3 regions of the Acetobacter vaccinii genome follow, and region 3 is predicted to be linked to each of the others. Evidence: riboswitches for the same ligand, from Rfam matches in the RefSeq annotation. Region 3 holds a riboswitch; each other region holds the start of a gene.

Region 1 (3,274 bases), 1.0 Mb from region 3:
GGGAGACAGGGGACGGCAATCTGGGCCTGTGGTTTGGCCAGCAGTTCCAACCCCAGATGCTGGGGCTGATCGGCTTTGTGGCCCTGCTCTCCGCCACGGTGGAGGAGGCTGTCAGCAACCTGGCTACACACTTTGGCTACCATCAGGCCCTGACCCACACCCGCCTGGTGCGCGCAGGCCCCCTGATACGGCTGGAATACGCCATTCTGGACCCGGCCATTACAGAACGCCGCCATGATGCGGAACTGACGCTGGGCATGTTCACCAACCTGCTGCGCCATGCGCTGGGGCCAGACTGGACACCCCAAGCCGTCTGCTTTACCCACCCCCAGCCCGAACAGGCAAACGCCCACCGGGATGCGTTTCAGGCTGATGTCCACTTCGGGCAGAGTGTGAATGCTCTGGTCTTCCGCACTGCGGACTTGCACCGCCCCATGCCCGACGCCAACCCTGTCATGCTGGATATCATGCGGGCTTCCCTGATTGCGCTTGCCCGCGGGCATACCCCTGCCGTAGCGCAGCCCCAGACGCTGCGCGAACAGGCACATGCCCTCATCCTGCGTGACCTGCCCACAGGTGCAAATACCATCGCCACACTGGCGGCCCAGTTGGACATGCCCACCTGGACCCTGCAACGCAGGCTGGCCGAGCAGGGCCTGTCCTATTCCAGCCTGCTGGAAAGCGTGCGCTATGCCGAAGCCCAACGTCTGCTGCGCCTGCCAGAGCACGACATAAGCACCATTACGACCCAGCTGGGATATTCCGAAACCAGCGCCTTCAGCCGGGCTTTCAGGAAATGGAGCGGGCTTTCACCCCGCCACTGGCGGCAGAAGGCAGGCTTGGGCGATCGCTGACCTGCCTCCAAGCCGCACCAGGATTACAAGCTTAGCGTGCGCAATATAACGCCATGGCTGCCCGCTGCGCCCCAACAACCTGCTGAGCAGCCACGTAGGCCTGCACAATAGCCTGCCCTGCCGGAGATGCCGCAGCCCCCGGAAAGCGAACACGCAGGGCAAGAGCCAGAGCCTCGTCCAGCAAAGGGCGAAACACCGTTTCAAGCCGGGTGCCACGTGCGGCAAATTCGGCAGGCACTGCCCCGACAAGGCTGTGCAGTATCTGCGCCCCCGCCTGTTGCAGGCTGGCTTCCTCCTGCAAAGGGGGGCCGTCATGCACGCGCAGGGCGGTAGCCCGGTCTGGCGCAAGGGACAGCAGATGCCGCACCAATGGGTGCATCTCCGCCGCCCCGCCCCCAGTGGCAGGGTAGGAGCGCCCCTGAGGGGGCAAGGGGCTGAAAATCATGCAGGCTACTCTGCCCCCCGCTGGTCCCGGCGGGTGACATGGCTGAAAAAGACGATGGCAGGTCTCCTGACTTGCAGCCTCTCCCCTGCCTCCTGCCTTCCCGGCCCCACAGGGCCAGTGACTACCCGAAACACGGGTGCCGGAGCCAGACGGCTGCCTACAGTTGCGGGCACAGCCACCGACTTGCCCTGTGGCGCTGGGCTTACGGTGTTCCCTTTTCAGCCGCTTGCGCGGCACCATCGACCGTCAGGCCCGACACTACCGCCCCACACCCGCCAGTGCGAGCAAAAACCATGCGTTGCACGCCCGCATCCATGACACACCACCGGGGAAAAGCGCGTATTCTCTCTTGCATCCGAGGGCAAAGCCTGCTTGCTCATGCGGCATGCAGCCATCATCCGATCCGTCAGCCTGGTTTCCTGTTATGCTCCGCATGGCCGATGCGCCAGCCCTGGTCGTGGGCGGGGGGCAGGTTGCGGCCAACAAGGTGCGGCTTCTGCTGGGGGCCGGGGCACAGGTGCATGTTGTCTCCGCCACACTCTGCGCAGAACTGCGCCAACTGGCGGACGAAGGTGCCATAACGCACAAAGCCACCCATGCCCGGCCAGAAGATGCCGCAACCCTGCTGGCCCCCCGTTACCGTCTGGCCTATCTGGCAACAGACGACCGGGGGCTGAACAGCGCACTGGCCACGCTGTGCCAGGACCATGGTATTCCTGTCTGCGCGGTGGATGACCCTGAAATTTCCAGCTTCATCACCCCCGCCATTGTCAGCCGGGGGGCGGTGCAGATTGCGGTGTCCACCGGGGGGGCTGCCCCCGTTCTGGCCCGCCGCCTGCGCGCACGTATAGAGGAAATCATGCCCGCGGGGCTTGGCCGTCTGGCCGCCTTCATGCAGGCCCAGCGCCACTGGCTGCGTGAGAAACTGCCCGACCCTGCCGAGCGCCGCCAGCTCTGGGAACGGTTCCTGGACGGTATGGGCGGGCATCTGGCCCGCCAAGGGCAGACCCAGCAGGCCCGGCAGGAGCTGGACAGCCTGCTGGCCAACCACACCCAGCGGGGCGAGGTCTGGCTTGTCGGGGCCGGACCGGGTGACCCGGACCTGCTGACCCTTGCCGCCCTGCGCCTGATGCAGGACGCTGATGCCGTGCTGTATGACAATCTGGTAGCCCCCGGCATTCTGGATTATGTCCGCCGTGATGCAGAGCGGATATTTGTGGGCAAAAGCCGCAACAAACACACCCTGCCGCAGGAAGGCATTAACGCCGAGCTGGTGCGCCGTGCTCAGGCGGGCCAACGCGTGCTCCGCCTGAAAGGGGGGGACCCCTTTATTTTTGGGCGCGGCGGGGAGGAAATGGAAACACTGGCCGCCTCTGGCGTGCCATTCCGCATTGTGCCGGGCATTTCCGCTGCCAATGGCTGTGCCTCCTACGCGGGGATTCCGCTCACACACCGCGACTGTGCACAATCCTGCCTGTTCATGACCGGCCATGCCAAAGCCGATGGCAGCATCACACTGGACTGGGACGCCGTAGCCCGGCACAATCAGACCGTTGTCATTTACATGGGGCTGTCCACCCTGCCCCATATCTGCGCCAGGCTGACCGCCCACGGTCTGCCACCCGACTGGCCCGCCGCTTTGGTGGAACGCGGCACAACCCCCGACCAGCGGGTGATCACCGGCACGCTGGAAACACTGCCTGATCTGGCTGTACAGCAAAAGGCATCAAGCCCGGCGCTGCTGATTATTGGCCAGGTCATCAACCACCGCGTAAGCCCAGTGACGGTCTGACCCCCATGCCCCATACGCCCCTGCCCCCACGCCCCACCACATCCCCCCCCTATGGTGCTGCCGTGCGGCGCGGCGGAGCGCTGGCCAGCCTGTTGACCTGTATCTTACTGGCAGGCTGCACCCCCCCGGTCACCATCCAGCGCCTTGGTCTTGAGGACGCCTACCGCGAACGCAGCCAGAGCG
Region 2 (3,274 bases), 780 kb from region 3:
GCTTTCATACCATGTGGCACCAAAGTGCAGGCGGTCTTTCAGCAAAGCCTGCTCTACCCCGACATCATAACCGATCAGGCGTTCGGCCCGCAGTTTCTGATTGCCCATGATGGCATAGCTGGGACCGATCTGATTGCCGAACAACTGGTAGAGCGAAGGCCCATGAAAACCAGAGCCGCCGCTGGCCTTGATAACCGTGCCTGTGCCGGGGATATGAATGGCCGGGGCCACGCGCCATGTCACATAATTGCCGTAGCGGGAATTGGTGTCATAGCGGATATTGGCAGCACCATAGAGAATATGGTTCCAGTTACCCTGGTACTGCCCATACCCCGCCGTGGTATCCATGCCTGCTGTCGTGTAAAAAGGCGTTGCCGTGCCAGAGGTGTTGCCCTGATTGGAGCTGAACCAGTCATGAAAATGCTCGGCACCAACAAGGAGTGTGCCATATTCACGCAGCTTGACGGTGCCATGCCAGTCCACCTTGATGCGGCTGGAGCGGTAATAGGTGGGGTCATACAGTAGGGAACTGCCATCAAGCGTCGTGCCAGTTTCCGTCCAGCTCCGCCGCGTGGTCATGTAGCCCAGACCGATAATCTGATCGAACTTGCCCGCAAAGGATGACAGATGCGCCGTGCCGCGAACAATGGCCTCATTCTGGGTCGTATGCTCGCGCTCGCTCCCGACGAGACCATAGGCTTCGTCCATCAGGTTATAGGCGCTATAGCTGTGATAGTTGCCCTGGATCAGGCGGGCTGTCAGCCCCAGGTCCAGCGTGTTGGTCACATCGTAACCAAGGCGGATATTGGCGGTGCGGTTGTCGTTACGGTTGCCCCGATGCCGCTGCTCGCTCGTAGCCCCGAAATACTTGTCGATATAGCCGGGAATAGCGTGGAAACCGTCCTGCCGGTAATGCGATAGCGTCACATTGTAATGAAAGCGGCCACTGCTGCCCCGCGCACCCAGGGTCTGGTTAAAGGTGCCGTAAGCGCCGCCTTCAATCCGCACAAAGGGTGTAAAGCGGCCCTGCCCCTGTGCCGTGGTCATATCGATTACCCCGGCCATGGCATCGGCCCCATACAGCCCGCTTTGCGGTCCGCGCAGAATTTCCACACGGCCCATGCCGTCAGTCACAAACTGTGCGGGGTCAAACTGGCCGCCTGTTGTGCTGCCGTCGTTAATATCCATGCCGTCCAGCCGGACCTTGACCTCGTTGGCATTATTACCCCGCATGAAAATGGAGGTCGTGCCCCCAAAACCCCCGGTGCTGACCACCGTAAGACCCGGCTGACGGGCCAGAACGTCACTCAACGTACGGCGTTGCTGGGTCAGGATCTGCTGCTCGGTGATAATGCTTGTGGCCGTCCCGATTTCGGTCGCAAGCGTGGGCCTGCGCGCAGCACTGACTGTCACGTTCTCGGGAAAGACATCGGTATGGAGGGAGACGACCGTGTGCAGGGCTGCCCCCTGTGCCGCCGCAACACCCTGCCCCTGAGCCGTGGACGTGGACGTGGACGTGGACGTGGACGTGGACGTGGACGTGGACGTGGACGTGGACGTGGCAGCGTGGGCGGCATGCCCGGCAAACACAAGACCGGACGCAGCAAGCAGGAAATATCGAAGGGTCATGGCAATGGCAGTCGTACGCTAGAGCGTTGCCACGAGACTACGGCTGACTGAACCATACATACGCAGGACACCCGCATGTATGGTGTGACCACCAGTCCAGCCCGCCGACACACCCCGACCAGCGTTATCCCGTCTGCAACTCCGCATGATGGCAGGTCTCCTGGCTTGCGGTTGGAAAACCCTGCAACCCTTCCCGGAATGTGCCTTCCAGTGGGCTGGCCATAACAGCCAGATCGCGCAGGAACACCGCCTACAGTTGCGGGGACAGCCCGGGAATGAGATGGCAAGCCATCTGGCACCCGGTTCCCTTTTCATCCCCTGCGGGGGAAACCATCATGCCTCGTGCTTTATAGGCTCCCCCCCCTGTGTCAATAAGCAACATGTTGCACAATTGACATCACGCTCCCACTGCGGATGGCAGGCAACACTGGTCCGTGCCCCGCCCATGCCACCTGCAAAGGGCTGCAATGGCACCCCCCATCTGGACTTGGGGATGATCCTGCCCATATCGTAACGCAAACAGGATGCCATGCCCGGCCAGAGTGGCCACGGCAGCGTACTGGAGGAGACAGCATGTCTGATCTGATCGTTCTGGGCTTTGACCATGTGGATGACGCGGCAAAGGTCCTTGCCGAATGCCGCAAGCTGGAAACCGAATATCTGCTCGATCTGGAAGACGCCGTTGTGGTCACGCGTGACGGCACAGGCAAGGCACGGCTGCACCAGAGCGTGAATCTGGAACGGGCTGGTGCCTCCTGGGGGCTGCTGTCAGGCGGGTTCTGGGGCACGCTTGTGGGCCTGCTGTGCCTGAACCCGCTGGCGGGCTTTGTCATCGGCAGTGCAGTCGGGGCCGGAGCCGGGGCGCTGGCGGGGTCTTTCTCCGACTACGGGATCAACGACGACTTTATCCGCTCGCTCAGCGACACCATTCCGCCCAACACCTCGGCACTGTTCGTACTGGTGCGCAAGTCCCAGCCGGACAAGGTGCTGGCCGATCTGGCACAGTTCAAGGGCCATGCCCGTATTGTGCAGACCTCACTCTCCCCCGAAGGGGAAGCCCGCCTCAAAGCGGCGCTGGTCGAAGCCCCTCAGGGCTAACGTTAAAAAGGCCGGGCGGCACAACCGCCCGGCCTTTACTTTAGAACCCCTGTGCAATCCCACACAGGATTGTACGGCGCAGGCCATACTGGGGAGCACCCACCCCGATGCCAGACCCATCACGCAGCAGATAGGTGTGGTCAGCAAGGTTGATCACATCCAGCCGCAGTTGCGTATCACCATGCCACAGACCGCCAAATGTATTGTGGATGGTCTGCACAGCCGAGAAATTGACCGTAGCATAAGGTGACAGGCTGGCCCCGTTGGGGGTTGCCCCATCAGCCCTCAGGCCGCTGCCATACAGCATGGTGGCCGACAGCCGCAGCGGAAAGCGGGTTTTATCAAACGCGCTGTAGGTAACCCCGGCAGAAGCAGTCCAGCGCTGGTCGTGATCCAGCGGGATCCAGCGGTTGTGGATATAGGCCAGGTCTTCGTCCGAAAAGTTGAACTGGGCACTGGTAATATCCTTGCCGATAGCCCGCGACCAGGCAAAGTTGCCGTAAAGGGACAGGGGACCATGCGTGTATGACGTGCTGAATTCATACCC
Region 3 (3,274 bases):
TCTTCGAGCGGCATGGTGTGTGTCACAAAAGGCTCGAGTTGTATATCTCCCTGCATCGCCTGTTCTACCATTGCGGGGAGTTGGCTGCGGCCTTTCACTCCTCCAAATGCAGAGCCTTTCCAGACACGTCCGGTCACGAGTTGAAATGGACGGGTTGAGATTTCCTGCCCTGCCCCAGCAACGCCGATAACAATAGACTGCCCCCATCCACGATGAGCACTTTCCAGCGCGGCACGCATGACATTGACGTTGCCAATACATTCAAAGGTATGATCAATGCCCCACCCAGTCATTTCCACCAAAACCTGTTGAATGGGTTTGTCATAATCTTTTGGGTTCAGAAAATCAGTTGCTCCAAAGACTTTCGCAAGCTCAAATTTTTCAGGATTAGTGTCGATCGCAAAAATGCGTCCTGCTTTTGCCTGGCGCGCGCCCTGAATAACGGCCAAACCAATTCCTCCAAGGCCGAATACTGCGACAGTATCGCCTGGTTGAACTTTTGCAGTATTGTGAACGGCTCCGATACCTGTCGTAACCCCGCATCCGAGCAGGCAAACATGGCCAGGGTTGGCTTGAGGATTTATTTTTGCCAGCGAGACTTCAGCTACGACCGTATATTCGCTGAACGTGGAGCATCCCATATAATGGAAGATAGGCTTGCCCTGGTATGAAAAGCGGCTCGTCCCATCTGGCATGACACCTTTGCCCTGCGTTGCACGAACGGAAACGCAAAGGTTGGTTTTTCCAGATTTGCAGAAAAGACACTCGCCACACTCTGCTGTGTAGAGTGGAATGACGCTGTCACCTGGCTTTACGCTCGTGACGCCCTCTCCCACCTCGACAACAATCCCGGCCCCTTCATGCCCAAGAATGGCAGGAAAAAGCCCTTCAGGATCTTCGCCTGACAAAGTGAAGGAGTCCGTATGGCACACACCCGTGTGTGTAATTTTGACAAGCACTTCCCCAGCGCGAGGAGGCGCAACATCGATTTCGACAATTTCGAGAGGTTTGTTTGCTTCAAAAGCAACGGCCGCACGTGATTTCATAGCTTGTTAGCCCTTTGTATAATCATGATTTTTTGTTGGATTTTGTTTCAACGAAAATAGGAGCGCATCAACGATATGATATCGTCGATATTTCTTTGCTCCGGTGCATCTGGATGAGGCGGCGAAGAAAACTCTTCGCGTAGATGACTTTCCAAGACACTCGACATCAGGCCGTTGACTGCCCCTCTTACCGCAGCAAGCTGCTGTAAAACAGGACCACACTCTACACCTTGCTCCAACGCACTTTCCAGAGCGTCCAGCTGCCCACGGATGCGTCGTACTCTGGCAAGAGCCCGTTTTTTTTCTGCTGGTGTGTGTGGCATTGGACTCGCCTCATTATACTGGTAGGGAGTATTTTATGCGTTCATTAATTTTAATCAAGCTCCCGGGTGCATTATATCGGATGTGTAACGGGCTAGTGTTCGTGAATGAGTGTTTTTCAGAGGGTTCCAAAACCCACTTTTTGTCTTATTTTACAATAATATCAAATAGATGTTCCTATATTTTTCTCCGAAATTTCAGGCTGCAATGTTTGCAAGTGACGGCGAAAACTTGACATGTGCAAAGCCTTGCCCCAACAGCAAGAGGTGTTGGTTCCGCTCTGTGAAGAGACTTTATGGAGAGGCTAAGAGGGAATGTGACAGGCCTGCTCGCAAGGCAGGCTCAGGCACAGCCGCCCCCGCGACCGTTACCGGAAAGATCACCTGGTGCCACTGACGTCATGTTGGGAAGGGCGGGTGATCATTGGGGAAACCCTGAATCCGGGAGCCGGGAGACCTGCCAGCAAACGGATGAAACGGGCAGCCGGGGTGTGCTGTAACCGGCTAAATACTCTGTGATTGCCTGATGGCGGCAGCAGGAGTTTGGCCGTACATACCCTGACTATGAACAGGGTTGAGCCATGAACGCGACGCTTTTTGTCTGTACAACCTGCCGTGCAGGTCAGCCCGTCGTGGATGGGCAGCCTGTGGCTGGTGCCCGCCTTTATACTGCATTGCTAGAAAGCCCACGGCCTCCAGGCCTTACCATTGCTCCTGTGGAGTGTTTGTCCGCGTGTAGCAATGGGTGTGTGGTAGCCCTGAGCGCTCCTGCGTGTTGGAGCTATGTGTACGGGCGGCTCAGTCAGGATGACGCCAACGATATTCTCGCAGGGGCTGCGGCCTATGCGGCTACGTCAGATGGGCTTGTGCCGTGGCGTGAGCGCCCTTTGATTTTCCGCAAGCAGAGCCTTGCTCGCCTTCCCCCGCAGGAGCGTTGAACATGATTGAAACAACTCTGTCCCGTCAGGCGGGAACCAGCCTTACAAAAATTCCCGTCACTGTTGTTACGGGCTTTCTCGGTGCAGGCAAGACGACCCTGATCCGCCATTTGATGAGCGCTCCACAAGGTCGCCGTCTGGCCGTGCTTGTTAATGAATTTGGTACATTGGGAGTGGATGGCGACATTCTTAAATCCTGTGCCGATGAAAATTGTCCGGCTGAAAACATTATCGAACTCGCCAACGGGTGTATCTGCTGTACGGTCGCGGATGATTTTATTCCGACAGTCGAGCGGTTGATGGCGCTGCCACAGCAACCTGACCATATTCTGATTGAAACGTCAGGTCTGGCTCTGCCCAAGCCTCTGCTCAAGGCATTTGACTGGCCGGGTATTCGCTCCCGCATTACCGTAGATGGTGTCATCACTCTAGCTGATGCAGAAGCCGTTGCCGCAGGGCGTTTTGCACCTGACATTGCGGCAGTAGATGCCCAGAGGCTGGCTGATGACAGCCTGGATCATGATACCCCTCTTGCTGAAGTTTTTGAGGACCAGCTTGCCTGTGCGGATATCGTGCTTCTGACCAAGGCTGATCTGGTGGATGCTGCATGTCTGGAGCGTGCGCGTGCAGTCATTGCAGAGCTTGCTCCCCGCCCCTTGCCTATCGTGGCTGTACGTGACGGGGCGATTGATCCGCAGATTGTTCTGGGGCTTGGAGCAGCGGTGGAAGACGACCTTGCTGCGCGGCCATCGCATCACGATGGTCATGATGATCATGAGCATGAAGACTTTGAAAGTGTTGTCATCGATCTGCCAGAAGTGACCGACCCGGATACATTGGTGCAGGCTGTACGTACTCTTGCGCGCGAGCAGCATATTCTGCGTGTAAAAGGCTATGTTGCTATTGCAGGAAAGCCTATGCGGATGCTGTTGCAAGCTGTGGGGGAGCGCGTGCGGACCCAGTATGATCG

Evidence for each region. A riboswitch is a leader RNA that binds a small molecule or an ion and turns the genes downstream of it on or off. The one in region 3 is predicted to bind cobalamin.
Region 1: it holds a riboswitch for cobalamin, as region 3 does, so the genes downstream of both, FLP30_RS06750 (hypothetical protein) here and FLP30_RS11385 (DUF1636 family protein) in region 3, are expected to answer to the same signal.
Region 2: it holds a riboswitch for cobalamin, as region 3 does, so the genes downstream of both, FLP30_RS02260 (TonB-dependent receptor plug domain-containing protein) here and FLP30_RS11385 (DUF1636 family protein) in region 3, are expected to answer to the same signal.

What each region holds. Positions count from the first base shown of each region.
Region 1 is NZ_CP043506.1:1,507,527-1,510,800, reverse strand. It holds gene qhpR (AraC-like transcriptional regulator QhpR) at 1-854, shown strand, start outside; gene FLP30_RS06750 (hypothetical protein) at 886-1,299, opposite strand; cobalamin riboswitch at 1,339-1,555, opposite strand; gene cysG (siroheme synthase CysG) at 1,685-3,091, shown strand; gene FLP30_RS06740 (esterase/lipase family protein) at 3,097-3,274, shown strand, end outside.
Region 2 is NZ_CP043506.1:507,747-511,020, forward strand. It holds gene FLP30_RS02260 (TonB-dependent receptor plug domain-containing protein) at 1-1,629, opposite strand, end outside; cobalamin riboswitch at 1,763-1,979, opposite strand; gene FLP30_RS02265 (DUF1269 domain-containing protein) at 2,203-2,727, shown strand; gene FLP30_RS02270 (TonB-dependent receptor) at 2,768-3,274, opposite strand, start outside.
Region 3 is NZ_CP043506.1:2,537,589-2,540,862, reverse strand. It holds gene FLP30_RS11395 (S-(hydroxymethyl)glutathione dehydrogenase/class III alcohol dehydrogenase) at 1-1,046, opposite strand, end outside; gene frmR (formaldehyde-responsive transcriptional repressor FrmR) at 1,094-1,369, opposite strand; cobalamin riboswitch at 1,621-1,845, shown strand; gene FLP30_RS11385 (DUF1636 family protein) at 1,948-2,304, shown strand; gene cobW (cobalamin biosynthesis protein CobW) at 2,307-3,274, shown strand, end outside.